DNA from 2 places in the Pseudorhizobium flavum genome. Region 2 is predicted to be linked to the other one. Evidence: riboswitches for the same ligand, from Rfam matches in the RefSeq annotation. Region 2 holds a riboswitch; the other holds the start of a gene.
The links. A riboswitch is a leader RNA that binds a small molecule or an ion and turns the genes downstream of it on or off. The one in region 2 is predicted to bind S-adenosylmethionine.
Positions count from the first base shown of each region.

Region 1: it holds a riboswitch for S-adenosylmethionine, as region 2 does, so the genes downstream of both, ACEPP2_RS02515 (O-succinylhomoserine sulfhydrylase) here and metA (homoserine O-acetyltransferase MetA) in region 2, are expected to answer to the same signal.

Region 1 is NZ_JBIOKZ010000001.1:537,821-541,221, reverse strand. Features, by position in the region: gene apaG (Co2+/Mg2+ efflux protein ApaG) at 1-83, opposite strand, end outside; gene ACEPP2_RS02515 (O-succinylhomoserine sulfhydrylase) at 255-1,439, opposite strand; SAM riboswitch at 1,484-1,562, opposite strand; gene ACEPP2_RS02510 (2'-deoxycytidine 5'-triphosphate deaminase) at 1,637-2,731, shown strand; tRNA gene ACEPP2_RS02505 (tRNA-Gly) at 2,793-2,866, shown strand; gene ACEPP2_RS02500 (class I SAM-dependent methyltransferase) at 3,136-3,401, shown strand, end outside.
Region 2 is NZ_JBIOKZ010000003.1:325,228-328,628, forward strand. Features, by position in the region: gene ACEPP2_RS08390 (thiamine diphosphokinase) at 1-260, opposite strand, end outside; gene ACEPP2_RS08395 (AAA family ATPase) at 361-1,200, shown strand; SAM riboswitch at 1,253-1,330, shown strand; gene metA (homoserine O-acetyltransferase MetA) at 1,385-2,305, shown strand; gene ACEPP2_RS08405 (vWA domain-containing protein) at 2,307-3,401, shown strand, end outside.

The DNA of each region.
Region 1 (3,401 bases), on a different contig from region 2:
CGGCTATCCTCCGGACTGGATTGCTCCTCCAGATAATAGGGCTCGACGACGACCTCTATGTCACATGTCCTGGCGCGGTACATGCGCGACACCTTCTACCACATCCCATCCGATATGCTGCAGCTCCGCGGGAACGTCAAGAAACCCCGCGGTTTGGAGGAGAGCTCCGTGGCCTCTCGCGCGAAGTTTCGCCGGTTAAGGATAACCGGGGCGCCGACAGGCGGAACCTGCAACGCGCCCGGCGGAAGCCTCGGTCAACCCGGAAGCTTGTCCAGAGCCCTTGCGAAATCTTCAAGCAGGTCGTCAGTATCCTCTATACCCGCCGATAGCCGGAGCGTTCCCGGTGAGATGCCGAGCTCGGCCCGCGCCTCGTCAGTCAGGTTCTTGTGCGTCGTCGTCCCCGGATGGGTGATGAGGCTTTTGGCGTCGCCCAGATTGTTGGAGATTTTCACCACCTCCAGCGCATTCTGCAATCCGAAGGCTGCGGCCTTGCCACCCTTGAGTTCGAGGCAGACGAGCGTCGAGCCGCCAGTCATCTGCTTGGCGATGATGTCGGCCTGCGGATGGTCCGCGCGACCCGGATAGATGACCCTTGCCACCTTCGGATGGTTCGCCAGGAGATCGGCGATCCGCCCGGCATTTTCCGTCTGCTGGCGCACCCGAAGCGGAAGGGTCTCGATCCCCTTCAGGAGCGTCCAGGCATTAAAGGGCGACATGGCAGGACCAGTGTGGCGGAAGTAATCCTGCAGGCTTTCCTTGATCCACTCGCTGTCGGAAAGGACGACGCCGCCGAGGCAGCGGCCCTGTCCGTCGATGTGCTTCGTCGCGGAATAAACGACGACATGGGCACCGAGCTCCAGCGGCTTCTGGAAGAGCGGCGTCGCAAACACATTGTCCACCACCACCTTGGCGCCGATCTGGTTTGCGAGCTTCGCGACGCCGGCGATGTCGATTACCTCGAGTGTCGGATTGGTCGGGCTTTCCAGGAAGAAGACCTTGGTGTTCTTCCGGACCGCCTGTTCCCAGTTGACGAGATCGCGCCCGTCCACGAGCGTACATTCCACGCCGTACTTCGGCGCCAGCGTCTCCACCACCCAGCGGCAGGAGCCGAACAGGGCGCGCGCCGCAACGATATGGTCGCCCGCCTTGACCTGGCACAGGATCGCTGCCGCGACCGCGGCCATGCCCGAGGCCATGGCGCGAGCTTCCTCCGCGCCTTCCAGCAAGCACATGCGCTTCTCGAACATGTCGTTGGTCGGGCTGCCGTAGCGGGCATAGATATAGCCTTCGCTCTCGCCCTTGAAGCGTGCCTCGGCCGCCTCCGCCGTCTCGTAGACGAAGCCCTGCGTCAGGTAGATGGCCTCGGAAGTCTCGCCATATTGGGAGCGGATCGTTCCGCCATGGACGAGCTGGGTTGCGGGGCGCCATTTCGTGGTCATGCGCTTGCACCTTTCAGACACAAAAAAACCGGTCGCGTCAGCAGACCGGTTTCGCCCCGGTCTTTTTAGCCACTTGTTTAACGTGGCTGCAAGCCGACCGGCCAAATCACCACGGGATAAAGCTGCCATAGCGCCGGTCCTCGCTTGCGTCAATGGCAGGCATTTGGTTTTGTCCGGCAGGACGGGAAAGAACGACGATGAAAAGAACCACCGGGATCCTGGCCGATCGGGCCATCGCAGCGCTGTTTGACAGCGGGCGCCTCACATCCGAAAAGCCGCTGGACAGCGACCAGGTCCAGCCTGCCAGCCTCGATCTGCGCCTCGGCGCCAAGGCCTTCCGCGTCCGCGCGAGTTTCATGCCGGGCCCGAACAGCCGGGTCGCCGACAAGCTCGACCGGCTGAAGCTGCACGTGGTCGACCTTTCGGAAGGGGCGGTCCTCGAAACCGGCTGCGTCTATATCGTGCCGCTGATGGAAAGGTTGGACCTGCCGGCAGAAATGTCGGCCTCGGCCAACCCGAAAAGTTCCACCGGTCGCCTCGACATCTTTACCCGCGTCATCACCGACTATGCCCAGGAGTTCGACAAGATCCCTGCCGGCTATTCCGGCCCGCTCTATCTGGAGATCAGCCCGCGCACTTTCCCGATCGTCGTCCGGCGCGGCTCGCGCCTGTCGCAGATCCGCTTCCGCATCGGCAATGCCCTCCTGAACGAGCCGGAGCTTCTGCAATTGCATGGCGCCGAAACGCTGGTGGCGGCCCGCGAGCCCAATATCAGCGGAGGCGGCATTGCGCTGTCGATCGACCTCACGGGCGACAAGGAAGGCCTGATCGGCTATCGCGGCAAGCACCACACGGCTGTCGTCGACGTCGACAAGAAGGCCCAGCACGACATCTTCGACTTCTGGGAGCCGCTCTACAGCCGCGGCCGCAACGAACTGATCCTCGATCCCGACGAATTCTACATCCTCGTGTCGCGGGAAGCGGTCCACGTGCCGCCGCTTTACGCGGCGGAGATGACGCCTTTCGACCCGCTGGTGGGCGAGTTCCGCGTCCATTATGCCGGCTTCTTCGACCCCGGCTTCGGGCATGCCGAGGCGGGCGGCCGCGGCAGCCGCGCCGTTCTGGAAGTGCGCAGCCACGAGGTGCCGTTCATTCTCGAAGACGGCCAGATCGTCGGCCGCCTCGTCTACGAGCACATGCTGGAACGACCCGATGCCCTCTATGGCCTCGGCCTTGGCTCCAATTACCAGGCGCAGGGTCTGAAGCTGTCGAAGCACTTCCGGATCGGCTGACGCATCCGCCCGCGATCCATGCTTGACAGACGCCGCGAACTGGGCGAACTCTGCCCCCGTCGCGGGTGTAGCTCAATGGTAGAGCAGCAGCTTCCCAAGCTGACGACGAGGGTTCGATTCCCTTCACCCGCTCCAGCGCGCTCCGGCGGAGCGTCGAACATCCTTCGGTTCAGCAACGTTTGGCGAAGGTCTACCACGCCGGTTGATCGTCCGGCCTCACTTCGGTCGACGCATGCAATCCTCGATGAGCCCTCATCACCTTTGCCGATGCTTTTCAGAATTGCGAGGCAAAGCGGGTGTCAGAAATGGACCGGCACAGACGAGCATGACAGTGCGCAGGCATGCAGGGTGGATTGCGCACTATAAACTGCGTGATACTCTGTCCTTTACTTGGAGGACAGCGAGTGTCGGTCCTGGAAGGCTTGTTTCCCGAGGTGGGCGCGGGCGGATTTACTCGCATGGAGCCGAGGATCCAGTTCTATTCTCGCGTGCGGGCATTGCTGGAGCCCGATCACCATGTTCTTGAATTTGGTGCGGGTCGTGGCAAGTTCCATTATCTTGAAAACGACCCTATCAAGCGGATTACGGACATCAGCCGGATCCCAGCACGGTACGCACTATTTGACGTCGATCCCGTTGTGCTTGAGAACCCGACAAGCGAGGATCGACA
Region 2 (3,401 bases):
TCCGCGGTTGCGATCTCTCCATCCGTCTCGTTCTTTGCTGCGGGGTAGGGCTGCCGCGGAACTGCGGACTGCGCCTCGATCAGCCCGGGCGGTGTCGAGTCGAAATCACCGACCCAGAGCTCGGGCTCGATGCCGAGGGTTGCGGCATGGCGCATGCCGCCGTCGGCCGCGATGAAGCGGCTTCCTTCGAGCGCTTCGCGCAGCCGCTCTGTGACGGTGAGCTCGCCTCCGAGGAGGATAGTGAACGTGGACTTGGTCATTGGCGATGTCCATAGCCCAGACCGACAGGCAAGGGAAAGCGGCTTGCACCGGTTCGGCCTAGCTTTTAGGTTGCCGCCAAAATTCCCTACAGGTCTCCTCATGCAGTTTCATGGTACAGCCGACTATATCGCCGATACCGACCTGATGGTCGCGGTCAACGCCGCCATCCGCCTCGAGCGACCGCTCCTGGTCAAAGGCGAGCCGGGGACCGGCAAGACGGAACTCGCCCGGCAGATCGCGTCGGCACTCGGTCTCGATCTCATTGCGTGGAACGTCAAATCGACCACCAAGGCGCAGCAAGGCCTTTACGAATACGACGCCGTCTCGCGCCTGCGCGACAGCCAGCTCGGTGACGAGCGCGTGAATGATGTTCGCAACTATATCCGGCAGGGGAAGCTCTGGCAGGCCTTTGCCGCGCCGCAGAAGACCGTCCTGCTGATCGACGAGATCGACAAGGCGGATATAGAGTTTCCGAACGACCTCCTGCAGGAGCTCGACCGGATGGAGTTCCATGTCTACGAGACAGGCGAGACGGTGAAGGCGCAGCAGAGGCCGATCGTCATCATCACCTCGAACAACGAGAAGGAACTGCCGGATGCCTTCCTTCGCCGCTGTTTCTTCCACTACATCCGGTTTCCGGATGCCGAGACCCTCGCGCGCATCGTCGAGGTGCACTATCCGGGCATCAAGCAGGAGTTGCTCCGGAACGCCCTGGCGCAGTTCTACCAGATCAGGGAGGTGCCAGGCCTGCGCAAGAAGCCGTCCACCTCCGAGGCGCTCGACTGGATCCGGTTGCTGGTCTCGGACGACATCGACCCAGCTGACCTGCGTGCCGACGTCAAGACGATCCTGCCCCGGCTGCACGGGGCACTGCTGAAGAACGAGCAGGACGTCCACCTGTTCGAACGGCTGGCCTTCATGGCCCGGCGGGAACGGTAGCCCCCGGCATCGGCGGCTGCAATTGACCTGAGGGGAAGAAGAGCCTATCTAGATTGCACTTCGTGGTGATTTGGCCGGCCGGCTTGCAGCCACGTTAAACAAGTCGCTAAAGGGCCGCGCGAAGTTCACTTTGACGCGCCGGTTGCGATTTGTCGCCGCCGGCTTTTTGTTTTGTGAGTGTGCGATGCCGATCAAGATCCCCGATACGCTGCCCGCCTTCGAAACCCTCGTGCAGGAGGGCGTGCGGGTGATGACCGAGACGGTTGCGGTGCGGCAGGACATCCGGCCGCTGCAGATCGGGCTCCTCAACCTCATGCCGAACAAGATCAAGACCGAGCTTCAGATGGCGCGCCTCGTCGGCGCGACTCCGCTTCAGGTGGAGCTGTCGCTGGTGAGGATCGGTGGCCACAAGGCAAAGAACACGTCGGAGGAGCACCTGCTCTCCTTCTACGATACCTGGGACGAGGTGAAGCATCGGAAGTTCGACGGCTTCATCATCACCGGTGCGCCGGTAGAGACGCTGCCCTTCGAGAGCGTGACCTACTGGGACGAGATGCAGCAGATCCTTGACTGGACAACCACCAATGTCCATTCGACGATGAATGTCTGCTGGGGTGCAATGGCGGCGATCTACCACTTCCATGGTGTGCCGAAGCACGAGTTGAAGGAGAAGGCGTTCGGAGTCTACCGCCACCGCAATCTCTGCCCGTCGTCCGTTTACCTGACCGGCTTCTCGGACGACTTCCAGGTGCCGGTGTCGCGCTGGACGGAGGTTCGGCGCGAGGACATCGACAAGATCCCGGACCTCAGGATCCTGATGGAATCGGAGGAGATGGGCGTCTGCCTCGTCGAGGAAGCGAAAGGCCGCCGCCTCTACATGTTCAATCACGTGGAGTATGATTCCACGTCGCTGGCGGAGGAGTACTTCCGCGACGTCAATGCGGGCGTGCCTATCAAGATGCCGCATGACTACTTTCCGCACAATGACGTGACGCTGCCGCCGCAGAACCGCTGGCGCAGCCATGCGCATCTCCTGTTCGGCAACTGGATCAACGAGATCTACCAGACCACCCATTACGACCTGGAGCGGATCGGGACCGAGTAGAATGCTGCTTTCGTTTTTCCTGCAGCTGAAGGCGGAAAAGCTGCCCGTCACGTTGCGCGAATACCTGAGCCTCATCGAGGGGATGAAGCAGGGCCTGGCGGATTTCGATGTCGACGCCTTCTACTTTCTCGCGCGCACCTGCCTGGTAAAGGACGAGCGACATATCGATCGGTTCGATCGGGTCTTCGCGTCGCATTTCCGCGGGCTGCAGGCGGTATCGGGAGAGGCCGGAGTGGAGGCGAGCGAACTTCCCGAGGAGTGGCTGCGCAGGCTCGCGGAAAAGCACCTGACGGAGGAGGAGAAGCGGCTCATCGAGACGCTCGGCGGCTTCGAGAAGCTGATGGAGACGCTGCGCAAGCGGCTGGAGGAGCAGAAAGGCCGCCACCAAGGTGGATCGAAGTGGATCGGAACTGCCGGCACTTCGCCCTTCGGCGCCTATGGCTACAATCCCGAGGGCGTCCGTATCGGGCAGGAAGGGTCGCGGCATCGGCGCGCCGTCAAGGTCTGGGACAAGCGGGAATTTTCCGATCTCGACGACACGGTGGAACTCGGCACCCGTAACATCAAGATCGCCCTTCGCCGGCTGCGGCGATGGGTGCGGGAAGGTGCGGCGGAGGAGTTTGACCTGCAGGGGACAATCCGCTCCACAGCGGAACACGGATATCTCGACGTGCAGACGCGACCGGAGCGCCGCAATGCCGTCAAGCTCTTGATGTTCTTCGATGTCGGAGGCTCGATGGACGACCATGTGCGGGAGGTAGAGGAGCTTTTCTCCGCCGTCCGCAGCGAATTTCGCCATCTGGAGCATTTCTATTTCCACAACTGCCTCTACGAGAGCGTCTGGAAGAACAATGGCCGGCGGTCGGAACGACTGCCCACGGAAGCGATCATCAACGGGTTCGGCAGCGACTACCGGGTGATCTTCGTTGGGGACGCATCGATGAGCCCCTACGAGATCAGCCATCCGGGTGGTTCCGTGGAGCACTGGAACAAGGAACCGGGAGAAGCCTGGCTTCGCCGCATCATCGCACACTTCCACCGCTTCGCCTGGATCAATCCGGTACCGGAAGCGCACTGGAGCTACGTGCAGTCTATC